DNA from 3 places in the Paenibacillus sp. FSL R5-0527 genome. Region 3 is predicted to be linked to each of the others. Evidence: riboswitches for the same ligand, from Rfam matches in the RefSeq annotation. Region 3 holds a riboswitch; each other region holds the start of a gene.
The links. A riboswitch is a leader RNA that binds a small molecule or an ion and turns the genes downstream of it on or off. The one in region 3 is predicted to bind cyclic di-GMP.

Region 1: linked by a shared signal. The riboswitch ahead of NYE69_RS10085 (hypothetical protein) and the one ahead of NYE69_RS25485 (methyl-accepting chemotaxis protein) in region 3 are both predicted to bind cyclic di-GMP.
Region 2: linked by a shared signal. The riboswitch ahead of NYE69_RS02050 (transglutaminase-like domain-containing protein) and the one ahead of NYE69_RS25485 (methyl-accepting chemotaxis protein) in region 3 are both predicted to bind cyclic di-GMP.

The regions. Positions count from the first base shown of each region.
Region 1 is NZ_JBBOYI010000001.1:2,297,659-2,303,957, forward strand. It holds gene NYE69_RS10075 (sugar phosphate nucleotidyltransferase) at 1-744, shown strand, start outside; gene NYE69_RS10080 (ATP-binding protein) at 778-1,845, shown strand; gene NYE69_RS10085 (hypothetical protein) at 1,856-2,221, opposite strand; cyclic di-GMP riboswitch class I at 2,234-2,314, opposite strand; gene NYE69_RS10090 (ABC transporter permease) at 2,532-3,308, shown strand; gene NYE69_RS10095 (ABC transporter permease) at 3,620-4,357, shown strand; partial or broken gene NYE69_RS10100 (ABC transporter ATP-binding protein) at 4,551-5,354, shown strand.
Region 2 is NZ_JBBOYI010000001.1:446,751-453,049, reverse strand. It holds gene NYE69_RS02055 (glycoside hydrolase family 16 protein) at 1-2,034, opposite strand, end outside; cyclic di-GMP riboswitch class I at 2,283-2,368, shown strand; cyclic di-GMP riboswitch class I at 2,424-2,511, shown strand; gene NYE69_RS02050 (transglutaminase-like domain-containing protein) at 2,525-3,325, shown strand; gene NYE69_RS02045 (collagen binding domain-containing protein) at 3,605-6,299, shown strand, end outside.
Region 3 is NZ_JBBOYI010000001.1:5,725,009-5,731,307, reverse strand. It holds gene NYE69_RS25505 (ketoacyl-ACP synthase III) at 1-335, opposite strand, end outside; gene NYE69_RS25500 (hypothetical protein) at 348-689, opposite strand; gene NYE69_RS25495 (thiamine pyrophosphate-binding protein) at 737-2,362, opposite strand; gene NYE69_RS25490 (GAF domain-containing protein) at 2,383-2,817, opposite strand; gene NYE69_RS25485 (methyl-accepting chemotaxis protein) at 2,836-4,101, opposite strand; cyclic di-GMP riboswitch class I at 4,310-4,399, opposite strand; gene NYE69_RS25480 (M42 family metallopeptidase) at 5,036-6,109, opposite strand.

The sequences.
Region 1 (6,299 bases), 3.4 Mb from region 3:
CCGGCGGATTACGATGAGCTGCTCGGCATGTATAAGCTGCTTCCGCGCCAAAGCTTCGACATCGAGGTGGTGGAACGAACGAAGCGCATTGTAGCCGTTCCTTATCAAGGCCGCTGGAAGGATATCGGCACATGGAATTCGCTTTCGGAAGAAATGGAGCAGCAGGTCAGCGGGAGCGGTTATGTCTGTCCGGATTCATCCGGCACCCGGATTGTCAATGAGCTGGATATCCCCGTGGGCGTATGGAGAGTGCCCAACATTGTCGTGGCCGCGGGACCGGACGGTATTCTGGTCACCGACCGGGAAGCGTCGGCCGGCATTAAAGATCTAGTGGCTCAAGTCGAAATCACCCCCCGTTTTAAAGAAACCGGGTGGGGCCGGAAGACGGTGTTGATCGCAAGACACGCGGGCGAAACGGAATCGTTGACCAACCGGGCCGTGATTTCCGCAGGCCGTTTTATCGGTTATCATGAACATGGGCGGCGCAAAGAAATCTGGATCGTGATTGCCGGCGCGGGCGAAGCGTGCATTGACGGCCAAACGTTTCCCGTAGAGGCGGGAAGCGTTGTTGTCGTTGAGCCCGGCATGAAACATGCGCTGTTGGCGTACAGCGATCTGGAGTTGATCGAACTGCAAATCGGCCGAAAAATCGAAGACAGCGACATGATCCGTTATGCCGATCCTTGGATGGCGAAGGAGGGAAAGGGGGAAGAGCAAAACCATGAGGTGCCGGCCAGGCGGTAAAACCGGACAAGCGGTTGGCGAATGAGAGAAAACATGGCTGAGGAACAACAGGACATCGATACGTACTACTTGGAGTCATTTCAGGAAGGTATCCTTAAATGCGACACTAGGGGGACGATCGTGTTTATGAACCGCAGGCTCAAAGATTTGTTCGGCTTGGAAGAGATGACGGGGCAGGATATTACGGCTTTTACCAAAGCGATGGATGCGAACGTTCCGCAGGAGGACCATAAGCTTACCAAGACCATACAAGCGTTTCGAAAAGGAGATGTGAACGGAAGGCAGGGGAAGTTTCTATATGTCCAAGGACCTAGGCGTTTGTTCTCGTTTTATGTAAGCCCGGTATTGGATACCGCGCAAACGGCGTGTTACGGGTATTTATTGGTATTTCGGGAATGCGGCGAAGAAGAGGCGGCCGATCCGCAGAGACGCGAAATGATCAGCGTGGTCTCCCACGAATTAAGGACACCTCTGACGACGCTGCTGGGCTATGTGGAAATGTTGATGCAGTACGATATTTCCGCGGAGAACAGGCGGCGTTACATGGAAATCATTTTTGCGGAAGGAAACCGGTTGTCCCATCTGCTTGAGGATGTTTTGGACAGTGAGCGGCTGGAATCGGGAGGGTATAACTATCATAAAACTTATGTACCGCTGATTGAACTCATTCATGAAGTGACCGAACGGTGGAATTTGAAATCATCGCATCTTATCGAGGTAGACTCCGAGGTTGAAGACGTTTTTATCTACGCGGACCGGTTTAGAATGTCTCAAGTCTTTGACAATTTAATCAGCAATGCGATTAAATATTCTCCCGGCAAACCATCAGTACTCATCCGAATCGCGGAAGAAGCAGGCTATTATATCATCGAGGTTACGGATTACGGAATAGGAATTCCCGCGGAGATGCATGCGCGGCTGTTCGATAAATTTTATCGAGCCGGCCATTCGGGTTCCCGTCAAATTAAGGGCAGCGGCGTGGGCCTTTATGTCGTCAAAAAAATTGCAACAGACCATGGAGGGACGATTAGCGTAACTTCGGAAGTGGGGCGGGGAAGCACATTCCGCTTGCGAATGCCCAAACCCGTTCATTTGGATTAAGTGGTGTTACCTAATTTATAGCGCAAAAACCCAAAACGTCGCTTGACCAAACGATCATGAGAAACTCCTGCGAAAAGCGCAAAACATAAGGGCAAAAAATGCCGCTATTCCGGCGATATCCGTCAATTTGAGAGAAATAGAGACGATTTATGCCGCTATTGTCTTCAGTCGCAAGGAAACGCCCGCGTTCTGGACCCTTCACAAGCGAATAAGAACCAAAGATGCCGCTAATGGGTATGAACATGCCCGGCTCCGGATAATAAGCACATAAATTACCGCTATTTTGAAGACCGCGTTTGGTTCGCTCCAGCAGCCGACTGTCGAATACCTGTTTTCTAGGTTGAGCCTGCTTAATTATATACATATAAAAAAACAAAAAAGCCTTCTGTTCGGTAGCTGGCTGCCATCCTTGCGGGAAGGCCCTTTAGCTTTGCGTCGCTGCCTTTCGACAGGTTTGCCGTTTATCGTAGCCGCTTTTTTCACAAAAAACATCGTATCACGATTCCATAAAACATGCAATCCATTTCCTGGTAAGCCGGGTGCGCAAAATTTCTCTTGCCACTCTTGGAATATTAAGGTATGATAGTATCCTTCTTGCAAAATCGCCTTGACTGAAGTGGACGGGTCTGCCCGTCTATGAGGGGGTAAACCCCCTCTAAATAAGCTTATCGGAGGTGTTTAACCGGATGCTTTATTTCACGCTGGCTTCCAAAGCCTATGCCCGCAATTTGCAGTACCGCGGAGCCCATATGGTGCACAACCTCGCGAGCGCGATGTTTGGATTTATGTATGCGTGCATCTGGATCGGGTTGGGGAAGGACCACCCGCTGGGAGAGTACGGAACGCAGGGAATGGTGAATTATATCGCCTTCACCCAGGCGTGTCTCTGGATCACCAGCTTCATCACGAACGGGCTCGGCATCCCCCAATCCGTCAGGACCGGGCAAATCGCGCTTGATCTGATGCGTCCCGTCCATCTGTTCAGCCATACGATGGCCAGGGAATGGGGACAGATCGCCTACCAGTTCATTTTCAAATCCATCCCGATTTATCTCCTGTATTTCTTCATTTTTTCATTGCAAATTCCAAATCAATGGACCGCCGTGTTGTACACCGTGTTAGGGTTGCTCGGGGCCTCCTATCTGTCGATCTGCATCAATTATTTGATCGGCGTAAGCGCCTTGTGGACGATGGAATCGTCCTGGCTCTATTGGGCCAATAGCGCGCTGATCAATTTGCTTGCCGGATTTTTCATCCCGCTGGAATGGCTGCCCGGACCGCTGGAAAACCTCGCCTGGCTATCGCCTTACCCTTACCTGCTCTATGTTCCCACAACGATTTATCTTGGAAACGGAAGCGGCTCCGCCTTATGGGGAACGCTGCTTTGGTGCGTCCTGATGACTGCTTGCTGCTTGCTGGCAACCCGGCTGCTGCGGCGGAAAGTGGAGGTGCAGGGCGGATGAACGAGAGGAAGGGGCCTGGCGCTGAGAACGGGCAAAAGCCTGATAGAGGGCAAAAGCCCGAGAAAGGGCAGAAGCCAAAGAACGGGCGGAAGCCTAAGAGCGGGCAGAAGCTTAAGAGCGGACAGAAGCCTATGAGCGGACAGAAGCCTATGAGCGGTATAGACGGCACACACGAAATGAACGATGACATTAGCGGCAGCGGCGGACGATTCTCGAAGGTCACTGCCGGCCCGGCCCGGTCCGCCGGCGCGAAGCCGACGTCTTGGCTGAACCTGTACCGGCTGCTGATCCGTACGAGCATAAAAAGCCGGATGCAGTACAAATTCAATTTTGTGCTGGGTACGGTACTGGCCGCGTTGATCCAGATTTCCGAGTTTCTGATGATCGCGATCGTTCTGGACAAGTTCGGTGTAATACAGGGCTGGTCGGTTTACGAGATCGGGTATTTGTTTGCGGTGATGACGTTGTCCAGAACGCTGTACCGCACGTTTGCCGAGGAGGTGCACCATCTGGAAAAATACCTGGTTGGCGGAGAGCTCGACCAGCTATTGACGCGGCCGATGCCGGTGCTGCTCGCTTTAATGCCGCAGAACTTCCGGCTGATGCCCGGCGAACTGCTGCAGGGCGGTTTCATCCTGTGCTGGTCGCTCGGCGCGATGATGCATAGCGGACAAGTCGGCTGGACCGCAGTGCCGTTTACGCTGTTCATTATCGTTACCGGCGCGGTCATTTTGTTTTCTATCGGACTTGCTACGGCTACGCTCGGTTTCTGGACGACCCGCATCAGCGAACTGCAAAACTTCACCGAGGATGCCGCCCAAACGGCGGCGCGATACCCGCTCACCTTGTATCCGAAGTGGATGTCCTCGTTATTTTTGTTCGTGATCCCGGTCGGCTTTGTGAATTATGTACCTTCGCTCTATATTTTACGGGGCGAATGGGGGCCGTGGATCCTTGCGGCGACGGCGGGGGCGGCAGCGGTATGCTTAGCCGCAAGCCTGCGGTTCTGGCTGTTCGGCATCACGAAATACCAAAGCACGGGAAGCTAAGCGCAGGGAGAGTAAGAACGGAAGGCCTTAAGTACAAGGAGCTAGTGCGTACGAGTAAGTGAAGGCGTGCTGCGTATAAGTCAGTGAAGGCGTGCTGCGTATGAGTCGGTGAAGGCATGCTGCGTATAAGTCAGTGAAGGCATGCTGCGTAAGAGTAAGCGAAGGCATACAGGACGAAAAGGAGGAGCGGCTTATGATCGAAGCCAGCCATTTATATAAGGAGTTCAAAACACCCGTCGTGCGGGAGGGAAAGCTGTCCGGCCTGCGTACGCTGTTTTCGCGGGAATACCGGCTGAAAGAGGCGGTCCGGGGCATCAGCTTCAACATCGAGCGCGGGGAGTTTGTCGGTTATATCGGTCCCAACGGCGCAGGCAAGTCGACGACGATCAAGATGCTCACCGGCATTTTGCATCCGACCTCAGGCACGGTTATGATCGGCGGCCTCAATCCCCATCGCGACCGGCGGCGGGCCGTCCGCAGGTTGGGCGTCGTGTTCGGACAACGCAGCCAGCTGTGGTGGGATTTGCCCGTGAAGGATTCCTACGACATCCTGGCGGAAATGTACGGCGTAAGCCCGGTGGAAAAACGGGAGCGCCTGGACCGGTTTGCCGAGCTGCTGGACCTGCGCGAATTTTGGATGACGCCGGTGCGCAAGCTGTCGCTGGGCCAGCGGATGCGGGCGGACATTGCGGCCGCCATGCTGCACGATCCGGATTTGCTGTTCCTCGATGAGCCGACGATCGGCCTTGACGTGCACGCCAAACGCAACATCCGCCAGTTTTTGCAAACCTTGAACAAGGAATTCGGGAAAACGATCCTTCTTACCACGCACGACATGGACGATATCGAGCAGCTCTGCAGCCGTGTGATGGTGATTAATCACGGGCAGCTCGCCTACGACGGGACGATCCGCGCGCTGCGGGACATGATCGGCCTGCCGACGGTCATCCGCGTAAAGTTCCGGGGCGGGTTTCGGATGCCGGAGGGGTGGAGAGAGGCGGGACATGTTGCCTCGAACCCGGGGGAAGGGATCAAGACGCGGCATGTTGCCTCGAACCCGGGGGAAGGGATCAAGGCGCGGCATGTTGCCGGGAACCAGGAGGAAGGGTTCGAGGTACGGCATGTTGCAGGTTCCCCGGATGGCGCTGCCTCGGCCGGATTCGTTCGGGCGACGGCGGGTCCGCAGGCCGTTCGGGCCACGTTCGACCCGTCCGGCCTGCCGTTTCGCGTCACGGGCATAGAGGAGAACACGGTCGTCATCGAAGCCGACCGGCGCGAGATCGGGACCATGGAGATCATCCGGGAGCTTGGCGGCTGGGGAGAAATCGACGACGTCGACATGGAGGAGCCCGATTTCGAGGAGGTTATCCGCAGCTTTTCGGCGTCGTAGGTATCGCTGAGCTGCTGCTGGCAGTGGCAAAACGAGCTAAAAGGGCTAATAAGGTCCGCAGTATCCGTTGCATGCTACAGATTACACTAGTGTTTGCCCCGATACTTTTCAGATTTCCCGCAATTGCTAGGTTTTCGAGCCGATATTACACCTGCTGAGAATCTAAACGGTTGTAGCAGCTGCTATTTTACGAAAAAAGATCTTTTTAAAGGCTCAAAACCGAGATCAGTGCTTGACAAAATAACTGTCTTGGTATCCCTGCATGCTGCTTTGCACGATTATTCCTTTTGTTCAGGGGGGAGAGGGTGAGGGCTAATCACGGTCCTTTCATTTTCCCGGTGTCTTGCCTATTCCTCCCTTCAGGTCTGCTTCACTTCTCCAACCCCTCCTTCTCACAAGCCTGTCTAACGATCTGGAACTAATGATCTGGAACTAATGATCTCGAACAAGTCCGCTGCTCCCAAACCTATTTTCCTCTCCTAAATTCTCTTCCTCTCTGCTTCCGGATCAAATGGGATAATCGTGCAAAGCGTCCGGACAGCGGATGTTGAT
Region 2 (6,299 bases), 5.3 Mb from region 3:
GCCGCCGTTGTCTTTGTAAACACGCACATAATCTACTTGCAACGTTGCAGGGATATCGCCGGGATTCGGAGTTACACCGCCGTCAAAGTTCCCGCCGATCGCCAGATTCATAATCAGGTAGAAAGGCTGGTCGAAAGGGGCGTTCGGATTGTTCGGCGCAGCTGTGGAATACCATTGATCCCTGTTAGCTTTAAAGAAGAACTTGCCATCCACATACCATTTAATGTTGTCTTCTTCCCAGACTACGGAATATACGTGAAAGTCATTGGCGATGGTTTGCCCTTCCGGGAAATGATATTCGCCGGAGACATGGGTATTCGCCGGCCATTGTCCGCCAAAGTGGATAGCGCCGCTGGACGTGCCGGGCAACCGTCCTCTCGCTTCCATCACATCAATTTCGCCGGATGCGGCCCACGAACCGTAGACATTATCTTGCGGAAGCATCCAGAAGGCCGGCCAGATGCCATTTCCTGTAGGCAGCTTGGCGCGAAAATCCACTCTGCCGTATTTGAGCGAAAAATGATCTTTGGTATTGATTTTCCCGGAGGAGTATTGTGCATACCGGCTTGGATCCTGCGGGAAGGATTTGGGCTCGTTTAAGGCCCGGATGTTTAACTTTCCGTCCTGGATAAATACATTTTGCGTACTGTTTGTATAGTGCTGCAGTTCCGCATTGCCCCAACCCCAGGTACCGGGATCGTCATTGAGATAGTAACCCAGTTCATAGTTCCATTTGCCCGTGTCCAGCCCGGTTCCGTTAAATTCATCCTGCCAGATCAGCTCCATGCCCTCAATGGCCGGGTTGCTTGGCGTTCCGACAGGAATATCCTCGCCATCGGTTACATCCGGACGGGGAGCGTTCGGGTTTCCGATAAAGGTGTAGTAGACGAAATTATCACCGACATTTCCGCCCGCCTGCCCGTTTAATGGATAGCCGATGCGGATCTGCAGATCTTCCTGGATGGGCTGGAACCATAGCCCGTAGATGTGGTCGACCCAATACCCCCACTGATTGGCGGCGGACATGTTATTGTAGCCGTTGGCGGAGTATGCAAATCCGCTCTGGCCGGAATCGCCCAAATTTACCCATTGCCCACCGATGTTGATCTGGTATACGAAATTTCCAAGCTCATCGGCTACTGGCGCGCTTCCGTCAATCTTAGGCAGCGGCAACCCTATCGCACCGCTCTCATTGGCCGTGAAGGTCGTTCCATCATAGGGAGCAATGACATATGAGTTTCTTACGGGTTCATTAAAGATGATGGTATAAACAACGTTAACCAAAGAGGTTTTCGATTCCAGTTTGACGTTGATCGACTCCGTGACGTTAAACCAGTAGCCGCCGCCTCCATCGGTGAAATGGCCGAAGTTTTTATCATAGATCCAGCCGCTGGCCGCATTATTGTCAATATCGATCCATTCGCTGCTGTTGACGGGTTTAACGTACACTTTCAAATCATCGGCCACAGCTGCAAAGGGGATCGCCGGATCATTGTTGAAAACCGGATAGGTAAAGCCGGCGCCGCCCGTAGTATCCGCCGTAATTTGCGGCCCTTGTGTAGGCGTCATCGCCGTAATGGTGGTTTTGTTGATGTTTTGAAACACAAGAGTGTAATCCAGCGTAACCCCATTCGCTTTGGAGTACAGTTGAATTTCGGTTGTCGCGGAAAGCGTGAACCAATAACCGTTAAAGCCGCTGTCGCTCCAGTGGCCCCAGTTTTGGTTGTAGACAAAGCTGCCGGCACTGTCAATATCGACCCAACTGCCGCCCACCTTCACATTGACGCCCAAGTCTTGGACCACATCATTCCAGGTGGCGGAGCCTCCATTGAATTTAGGCATCACAAATCCGTAACTGGCTTGTCCAACCCCTGATTTTGTGATGACAGGTCCGTCCGACGCTGAAAAATAATCCATAGAGGTGATAGTGGTCGTTCCCGCTCCTTCAGCGGCCCGAACCGGCGAAGTTGATAGCAGGCCGACGCTGGCCATCATAACTAGCGCCAGGAACAAACTGAAAACTTTTTGCTTCATAAATACCCTCCCTTAATTAATAGTGGATTCTCCTATCCCATGCACGGTTAGGAAAATACTAACATTATAGTACATTTTTATTCTATCGAATGTGATCACCGGATGAATAGGTGCTATTTTTTTGGTGGGGTCCTATTTTTTCGGGTGAGTTCGAGTGAGTTCGGGGGAAGAATGATAGTTCGACAAAATTCCAAATTTTCTCTTGATGGTATTCCATATATTTGATATGATAGATTCACAAAAGTTGATCACGATAACGGCAAACTTGTCGAAAGACAAGGACGCAAAGCTACAGGGCCTTCTTGACGGACGTCAATGGCAGCCAGCTACCGAACGAAGATGCTTTTTTGTTTTTTTGGAGAAGATGTATCAGTATCTGTGAAACTCTATTACGAAAATAGCAAACTTGTCGAAAGACAGGGACGCAAAGCCACAGGGCCTTCTTGACGAAACGTCAATGGCAGCCTGGCCGCCGAAGGGAGTTTGCAGTATGCGCAACATTGTGTTCGCTATTGTAGGGCTTTTTGCGTTATTGATGTGGGCTCCGGATGTACAAGCTGCCCCGTCCGAAGATTGGTTGGGTTTGGAGCAGTTGGACCGTGGCGCCGTCGTCATTCGTTATGATGCGGAAGCCGGGGCCAAAACGAAGCTCATGATCGCAAAAGGTAGTGACAAATATACCTATGTCCTTTCGCCGGACAAGCGGCAGGAAGTATTTCCGCTCCAGATGGGCAATGGTGAATATAAGGTTACCGTTCTGGAACAAGTCAGCGGTACCAAATACAAAATCGTTCAGGAAGCGGCCGTTACACTTCAACTGGCGGATGACAGCAAAGTGTTTTTGAACTCTGTGCAAAATGTCGATTGGAGCGAAAGGGATCAGGCAGCCCAGCTTGCGAAGAAGCTTGCCCAATCCGCTCCGTCCGACGAGAAGAAAGTGCACGCTATTTATGAATATATTGTCGGGACGATCCGGTACGATCATACTCTGGCAGCCAGCGAATTGACGGACTACCTTCCCGATAGCAACCGTACGTTGGCAGGGCGGAAAGGGATGTGTTACGACTATGCCTCCTTGTTCGCTTCCATGTTGCGGAGTATCGGAATTCCGGCCAAGCTTGTTATGGGAACTTCGGAATACGTTGATGTTTACCACGCTTGGAATGAAGTTTATTTGAATGGACAATGGGTAACCATTGATACAACTGTCGATGCGGGCTGGAAGAGCAGTGAGACCGGGGTCAACATGATTAAAGACGCCTCGCGTTATTCCCCGGCTAAATACTATTGATTTTTACGAAATAAACATAGGCTTTGGACGATATGTCCAAGGCTTATTTGGCGTTGTTGAGAAATTGTATAGTATTGGCATATATAATGGCGGAAGCCCATTTGGTTCTGAAGAAAATACAGGCACAATTAATCGTGCGCCAATAAAGATCAGCGGAGGTGATGGACTGAAAATTACCCTATCGACATGTTGTCCGATGGATGCATGGCCCGAATTGCGCACGGAAGGCGGATCGGAACCGAATATAATGAGGGTGATGTAGAGACAGAGGGAGAGATTATGAGGAAAAAGGTTTGTGGAATCGTTGTGGCATTGCTGTTGCTGATGCAGACGCTGTACGGCGCATCCGTTTGGACGGCGAACGCAGCGGCCGGCGTGCAGGAATCGACGGGCAGCGCGCAAGAATCCGTGACGGATAGCGTATATGACCGGCCGGCGCCAGTCGCCAGGCCAGTCGCCAGTGCGGAGAGTATTTTAACCAAAGTCGTGTTAACCGATTTAAACGGTACCGTGATTGATGCGGTGTATAATCCCGACAGCAGTTTGGACGTCGGCGCGGCCGTCAACCTCAGCTATGAGTGGGAGCTTCCAAACGGACACGGCTACAAGAATGGGGATACATTCAGCTTCGAGCTGCCGCGGCAGTTTGAAATTTTTACGGATATTGATGCCCCGCTTCTTGCCGATCAAGGGAAAGTTGGCCGGTTTACGGTCGATTTGAACGGGAAAGTTGTGATGACCTTCAATGATTACGTGGAGAGTCATTCCAACATCGCCGGCAAGCTGGAAATTCGTACGGAATTTAAGAAAGAAGTCCTTAAAGGCAGTACGGAAGTCGTTATTGCCATTCCAGTAAAAAGCGGAGTGCAGACCGCTATCGTGAATCTGAAGCCGAAGGGCGGAAAGCTGATCGAAAAGCAAGGGAAAGCGATTGGCAAAGATCGGATCGATTGGACGGTTCAAGTTAACAAGTCGCTGGAAAAAATCAAGCACGCGGTGCTCACCGACGCACTGCCTGAAGGTTTGGAGCTTATTGCCGACTCTGTGGAGGTTTACCGTTTGCAAGTTAACGGTGACGGATCGGCGGCCCTTGGCGACAAGGTAGATGCCGGCAAATATAAGGTCGAAACGAACGGCGGGGCGAAACTGGAGCTTGCGTTCCAGGATGAGACGATCAGCAAGGCTTATGAGATTCGCTTTTCGACGAAGCTTACCGGCGAGCAGTCGCGCTTTGAAAACACCGCTGTCCTGTCCGGCGACGGAACGGAAGATGCCAAATCGACCGCTACGGTAACGGTAAACCGCGGCCAATTTTTGGATAAATCGTTTAGCGTGGATAACAGCACCGGAATCATCACTTGGACTGTGAAGTACAATTTCAATGAAAAGAAGATTCCAAAAGAGAAAGCGGTCATCACGGACGAATTCAGTGAAATTCATACATGGATTGCCGATTCGCTGAAGGTGTACAACGGGGATTCGAAGGCTGATAAAGATCTGGTTGCAAAGGGCGAATACACCGCCGAACCGGCGGGAAAGAACGGATTCAGCCTTCAATTCAATAAGGATATCGATTCGCCTTATACGATCGTTTATCAGACGAAGCCGGTCGACCGGACGATCGCCGAGGGGAAGCAGGTGAAGAACGAAGTCGTGTCGGGTGATGCGTCCAAGGAAGTGACCACCCCGGCCCAAGGAAGCCGCGCTCTGGTGAAAGGCGTACAGAACATCGATTTTGCCGGGAAAACGGCGAAATGGCTGATTACGGTCAACGGCGATAAAAGGCCGGACGGCGGCAAGTACAGCATGCAGGATGTAGTCATTACGGATACGTTCCCGCAGGGCGGTCTTGAATTCGTTCCGGATTCCATGATCGTAAAAGCGGATGGGAAGCTCGTTCCTAAAAGCGATTATAAGGTCGAGTACGACAATGTACGCAGCGGCTTTGTCATCAAGTTCCTGAAGACCATTGACACCACGTATACGATCGAGTATGAAACGAAGTTTAACATCGGCTGGCTGAAGGAGCGAAAGTTCGATTTTAAGAACAGAGCTGTCATGACGTGGACCGAGGACGGCGAGAAGAAAGGGCCGATCCAACGGGAAGCCGCCTTCTCCTCCGACGATTATACGAAAAACAATGGCGGTAAAGACGGCAGCTACGATCCTGTCAACAAAGAGATCACGTGGAACATCAAGATGAACTACAATCTCGATCCGCTTGACAAAGCCATCGTAACGGATGTTCTGAAGCAGGAGCAGAAGTTTGTTCCGAATTCGGTAAAGGTGTATGCGATGGAGCTGACGGGGGGACGCAATGGCGTTAAGAAGGGCGCTGAAGTTCCGGCTGCTCAATACGAGGTAACGGAACCGTCCGAAGCAAACGGAAACAAACTGACCGTTCAATTTAAGAACAAGATCGTATCCGCCTACTGGATCGAGTTCAAAACATCGCTGCAGGGCACGTTGATTGTCAAGACGATGGATAATACCGCTGAGCTGTGGAACGGCAGCGATAAAGCGGCGATATGGAACGCCAGCGTGACGATTCCGCACGGCGGCGAGTACGTGACGAAGAAAGGCGCCCAAAATGGAAATAAAATCGATTGGACGATTCGCATCAATGAAGGCCAGTCACATATTTCCAACGCCAAAATTATTGACTATCCAAGCGCGAATCAGGTTTTGATCGAGGATTCGTTCCGCCTCTACAAAGCCAAGGTCAATGCAAACGGTGAAGCGGTCAAAGCGGAAGAATTGACCAAAGGGAAAGACTACACGTTAACCATCACAAGGCTTGACGGGGATCAAGAGACGTTTGAATTAAAGTTCACGGACGCCATCTCCACGGCTTATATTTTGGAATACCAGTCGTTCATTGCCGCTGGAGATAAAGAAGCTGTGCAAAATAAGGTGGCCCTCGAAGGAGATCAGCTGAAGACCGAGCTTAGGGAAACGACGGAAGAGGTCATTG
Region 3 (6,299 bases):
AAACAGGCTGTAGAGAGGTCGCCGCCCAGTGCATGGTGCAGCTTCAGCGCATTGCTGGGGAGCAGATACTCCGGTGTTTGCGATGTAAAAATAATCAGGTCTACATCCTTGGCCTCAAGACCGCTTTTCTTCAGCACCAGCTTTGAGGCTTCCGCCGCCATCGTCAGCGTATTTTCTTCCGGGTTGTCGATGATAAAACGCTTGTTACGCCCGAGCGCGGTTACGAGACCGGTCACATCCGTCCCTTTTTCCGCAAAATAGTTGATGTAGTATTCGTTATCCACTTCATTTGCCGGATGGTACATGGCAATCTCGCGAATTTGCACGCCTCTCATAGCCATCTCTCCTTACACTTCGATGATTTCGTAGCTGTCCAGCTTAACGGTTCGGGCCACGCGCGAAAGCTGCATTTTCAGAATCGGGTTTTTGACAATGCGCAGCGTCACTTTTTTGAAGCCGTCTTTTTTGTAGAGGGCAAAGCATCCTTCCAGAAGCGGCAGTGAATCCGGCGCGGAGACGTTCAGTTTGGTGCAGTCGATGTCGATTTCATACTCCGGTACGGAAATGGTTGAAATCGCTTTGCTATAAGCCTCGATGGACGCTTGTCCGTCTTCGGGCGAAAAGGTTCCTTCTACATCGGCGTGAAATACTTTGGCGGATTGATCGATTTTAATATTAAAGCTTCCCATTGGATGTGGTTCCTCCTGTAATCGTTGATAGTTAAAAATTAAAAAAATTACTTTTTCAGCGCCTTCAGACGATCGAGAATCGGCGCCGGCTCGCTGCCATCGGTATTCACCTCGATCAGGCAAGGGCCTGCCATTTCCCGGACGAATCCCGGGATTTCGTCCATATCCTCCAGCCGGTCCACGGACATCGTCCGGATTCCGGCCGTCCGCATCATGTCGGCGATGGATATCCGCTCCTGCTTATAGTCCGGCATCGTGCGGTTGTACAGAAATTTTTGCCCGCGTTCGACATAGGAAAGCATAGCGTTATTGATGATGATATAGGTGATAGGCAGCTTGTACTCCTTGGCCGTAAGCACTTCGGAACCGTTCATGAAAAACGAACCGTCGCCGGCGATCACCGCGACCGGACGGCTTGAATCGGCCAGATAGAGTCCCGGTCCGCCGGCCATCGCCGAGCCCATCGCTCCGTAGTTTAGATTGATTTCAAAGTCTCCGCCCGCGGGGACTTCCAGATACTTCAGCACGAAGTTGGTGAATTCCCCGATATCGCACACATAACGCGTATCCCGCGGCATGACCTTGGACAGCTTCTCCAAAAACAGCCGCAGCGACAAGCCGGTATGATTGAGTTCATAAGGTTCGTTAAGCGGCAGCGGCTTTTTGAAAGCTCCTGGCGCAGGCTGAGCCTGCCGGAGAAGATAGGGGACCGCGTCCTGGAGATCGGCGACCACCGCCGCGTCCGTTTTGAAGACCTTCCCCGGCTCTTTGCCGTCGCGGTCGATATGGATCACTTTGCGTCCGGCCACAAGCGCTTCGTTGAAATTGCAGGTAGAGGCTTCCCCAAGGCTTGTTCCCAAGATGAGCAGGCACGAAGCCGGGGAAGCGTTGACGTATTCAAACGCCGCGTCGGTGCTGGAAAACCCGTAATTCCCCAGGTTAAGGGGGAAGTCGGCGGGGATGATTCCTTTTGCCGACGGCGTCGTAATGATGGGCCACTGCAGCCGCTCGCTAAGGCGCATAATCTCTTCGGCTGCGGCCCGCCCGCCGCGTCCGACCATGATGAGACCATGCTCTGCTTCGTTCAGCAGGGCGGCCGCCCGGTCCAACTCCGCCGGATCGAACGGAATCCGCTGAAGCAGCGCGGGATCCGGGGCGGCGGGAAGGCTGGGGGGCGCTTCCATCCGCTGCACATCGATCGGCACGGAAATATGTACTGGCCCGAAAGGAGGTGTAAGGGCGATCCTTACCGCCTTGTCCAGCTCGGCCATGACTTCCGCTTCGTTCATGACCGTGTTGCTGTATTTGGTGATCGGTCTGACGATATGCTGGGCGTCCATCTCCTGGATGGCACCTTTGCCGATCTGCCATCGGTTTACGTAGCCGGTAATCACGAGCAGCGGAGCTTTGGCCCGCATGGCGTCGGCGATCCCGTTCATCATGTTCGCTACGCCTACCGCCCCGGCGCCGGCGCAAACGGCCAGCTTCCCGGAGGTGCTGGCATATCTCGCCGCCATATAAGCCGCTCCAGCTTCATTTTTCGTAATGATCGGCTTCATATCGACATCGATCAACGCATCGTAAATCGGACCGATGATTCCTGCCGGAATCCCAAAAATACAATCCACTCCGGTTTCCTTCAAATACTTGAGTATGGCTTCGGCTATGTTCATATTCCGGATATCTCCTTATCCTAGTGTTGAAACGCATCTCTGTATTCGTTCACCAGTGCTTCCGCACGTTCGATCTCCTCGGCGGAGAAAAAATGCAGCTTGCCTATCGAGGCGACAACGACAATACCCTGAACCGCGCCGTCGTGCATGACGGGAATAACCATGATGCTGTCGATCCCGAACAGAAAAAACTCATCGGCCGATCTGGGATCGTTTTTGACGTCCTGAACCACTGCCGCCGTTTGGGGATGGGCCATCAGTTCGCGAAGCAGGCGGTCATGTTCGATATAGACCGGATTTTGCGCATGTACGCTTTTCCACCGCTCCACGCCAAGGTGATCCGTTTTCGTTTTCAACACCGGGTTCAAGCGGCCTTCCCTGATTTCGTGATAGGCGATATCGGCCACGCCGGTCAGGCGTTCCAGCGCTTCAAACAGCAAAGCTAATCGTTCCATGTCCATCCTCCTCGCTTGCTAGATTGAGTATCTGTTTAATAGGGACTTCAGTTTTTCGGCTTCCGTCTCAAGCTGCTTGGAAGATTCGAGCGTTTCTTCCATGGCGGTCAACTGTTCTTCCGAGCAAGCCATGATCTCCTTGGTCCCGGCCAGATTGACCTCGGTAATCTCGAGCGTCTGTCTTACGGAGTCCATGATTTGTTCCGTGCTTGCGCTGATCTGCTGCGTCACCGCGGAAACTTCCTGAACCCGGGTGGACACCTGCTCGGCCAAATGCACGATTTGCTGGAACGAATCGCCGGCGGAGGTAACGAGGACGCTTCCGGTCTCGACCTCGGTCATGACCCGTTTCATCGCTTCGATCGATTGATCGGAGCCTGTGCGGATATGGCCGGCCATCTCGGCGATATCCTTGGCCGATGCCGCCGATTGCTCGGCAAGCTTGCGGATTTCGCCCGCGACCACTGCGAACCCTTTGCCGTATTCGCCCGCTCTTGCGGCCTCGATAGCCGCGTTTAATGCCAGCAAATTGATTTGACTGGAAATTTCCGAGATCAGCAGAGTGACCTTGTCGATTTCTTCCGTCCGCTCGCCGAGTTGGTTTACGGTTTGCGACGAAGCGACCGTGGTTTCGTAAATTTTGCTCATTTGGTCAACCAGGCGGTCGATGCCTTCGTTGCCCGCATTCGCCTGAGCCGCGGCCTCGGTCGCTTCCTCCGCCACACCTTGCGCTGACAGGGCGATGTGCTCCATGCCTTTTCCGACTTCTTCAAGCATCAAATGGTTGTTCCGTGCACTTTCGACGAGCTGCTCACTACCTTCGGAAATCATTTTGATCGATTCCGTGACCCCTACAACGAGGTCGTTGCAAAACTCCATATTGCCCGTCAAGTCCCGCGACGTATCGGCTACCTTGGCCGACATGTCCTGCATATGCCCGGCCGCTTCCCTTAATTGGGCGCCGATCAGCTTCAGGTGGCCGGCCAGTTCGCTGAATTCGTCCATCACCTGGACGTCGCCGTCGAAGGCTAAATCGCCTTCCGTCATGGCTTTGGTCCGCTCGGCCATTTTTTGGAACGATTTGTCGAGCAGCCCGGCAATCAGCACGGCCTCCCCCGCGCCGATCAAGGCAAACAGGACGATCATCAGCGCGGCGGCCCAGCCGTTCATCAGTCCAAGCAGATAGAAGATCAGAACGAGCACGATCGCCAGCACCGCAAGCGGTCCGGCAACCAGCAACAACAACTTGCGGGCTAAGCCTTTACCGAAATGTGATAATTTCAAGTTACTTACTCCTTTGCTGTCACTCTAATACCCTTAGCAGCTGCCGTTTTCCGTTTTTCGCCGTTTTAACTTTTTAGAAGCAGGTCCCCTCCTTCCTTGTCCGAAGCTTCGCCGCGACGTTTTAACCTGGCCCCAAGCCCTAATTGAAACCAAAAAAAGACTTTCGCGAAGAAAGTCCGGCGGCCAACAAGCCATGATTCGGCATAAGGTTGGCATCCCGGCGGTCATGATTCCGTTAAGAATTTTAGATCCGTGGCTTTGCGTCCCTGCCTTTCGGCCAGGTTTGCGATTTACATCCTATTCCTTGTATTTGGTTGTGAATGATGGGAGAGTGAAGTCGCGGCGCTCCCACAGATTAGGAATATACTACTTATATCGGAAGGCGGGTCCTGATATTTCATAAAATTTTCGGCAAATTCAAAAAATTTTCAATAATAGGGGACTATAAGAGGATGACTTTGGTTCTAGAAAAAGAAGGGAAAATATAGGTCGAATAGGAAGGATGTACTATATATCCCATTTTAGATTCAAGGTATTGATGGCTGACCTATCGCATACGGCTGGGTTCAGTTTTCCTGGAAAGGCTTAGGTGTTCGAAGCAAAATTGGGTTCGCAGAAAATCTAACGGTTGTAATAGCGGCTATTTGACGAAAAAAGCCCTGTTCAAAATTTTAACGGTTGTGAGAAGCGTTATTTGCCTGAAACTAAGCAAAATGAGCCGGATTTCAGTGAAATAAGCGCTATGGCAACCGTTACAATTTGAAATCAACGTTTTTTAAGCGAATAGCGGTTGTGGCAACCGTTAGATTAGTTGTGGCCAGCGTGAGAGCTCACCGGGCTTGCTTAAGCGAAAATAAAACCGCCGGACGGTCAAGCTAAACAAGGAGTTAGCTTGCCATCCAGGCGTTAATTAAGCAGCGCACCCGCCGTTTGGTCAGCTCCGCTCCAGAATGGTAGCCAGCGTTGTGCGGTCGAGTCCTTTGACGAGCCGGATCAGCAGCTCCTTGGCGGCCGCGTAGTCGTCGGTATGGATGATGGACGACGAGGTGTGGATATAACGCGAGCAGATGCCGATCACGCCCGAAGGCACGCCGATGCCGCTCAAATGAACCGGACCGGCGTCGGTTCCGCCTGTGGATACAAAATATTGGTATTTGATGCGGTGCGTATCGGCCGTGTCCCGGATATACTCGACCAGCCCCCGATGCGTCAGCATCGTCGGGTCGTACACCCGCAGCAAAGCGCCTTCGCCCAGCTTGCCGAAGGCCCGTTTGTCGCCGGTCATATCGTTTGCCGCGCTGACGTCCAGCGCAAAGAAGATGTCCGGCTGGATCAAATTGGCCGCCGTGCGCGCTCCCCGCGTACCCAGTTCCTCCTGCACATTGGCTCCGCAGTACAACACGTTGGGCAGTTTTTCCCCATGCAAAGCTTCCAGCAGCTCGATCGCCAAACCGACGCCGTACCGGTTGTCCCAGGCTTTGGCCATGATTTTTTTCGGGTTGACGAGCGGAGTAAATTCACAGATCGGCAAAATCTGCTGCCCGATCTGCACGCCGGCCGCTTCCGCTTCCTCGCGGCTGTCGGCGCCGATATCCAGGTACATCGCTTTCAGGTCGACCGGTTTGCCGCGCTGCGCTTCATCCAGCAGATGGGGAGGCGTCGATCCGACCACGCCGACGATTTTCCCTTTCGGTGTAACGATCTGCAGGCGCTGCGCCAATACCGCCTGGCTCCACCAGCCCCCGAGCGGCTGAAAAGACACCATACCGTTATCGCTAATGCCGGTCGTGATGAAGCCTACCTCGTCAAAATGCCCGGCGACCATGACCCGCGGTCCCTGCTCATCGCCGCGCAGTACCCCAAACAAACTGCCGAGCCGGTCTTGAACGAACTCCTGCGTAAAAGCGGACATTTTCTCCTTAACCAAGGCGCGCAGCTCCCGCTCAAACCCGGGGGCCGCCGGAAATTCGGTCAGCTGTTTAAACAGCTGCTGCGTTTTTTCATTCATCTTGTTTCTCTCCTTTTTTTCCTGCAAATGGCAAGGCCATACGCTCTTTACATTAGTATGAACCACCTTGTTCCGATTGTCCATGCGCCTGAAAAGTCCTGTTCTTTTGCCGCCGGGCCAAGCACCAAATTCGCGGCGGCGCATATACTTTAACAAGCAAGGGGCCAAATAAGGGAGGCAAAAAAATGGA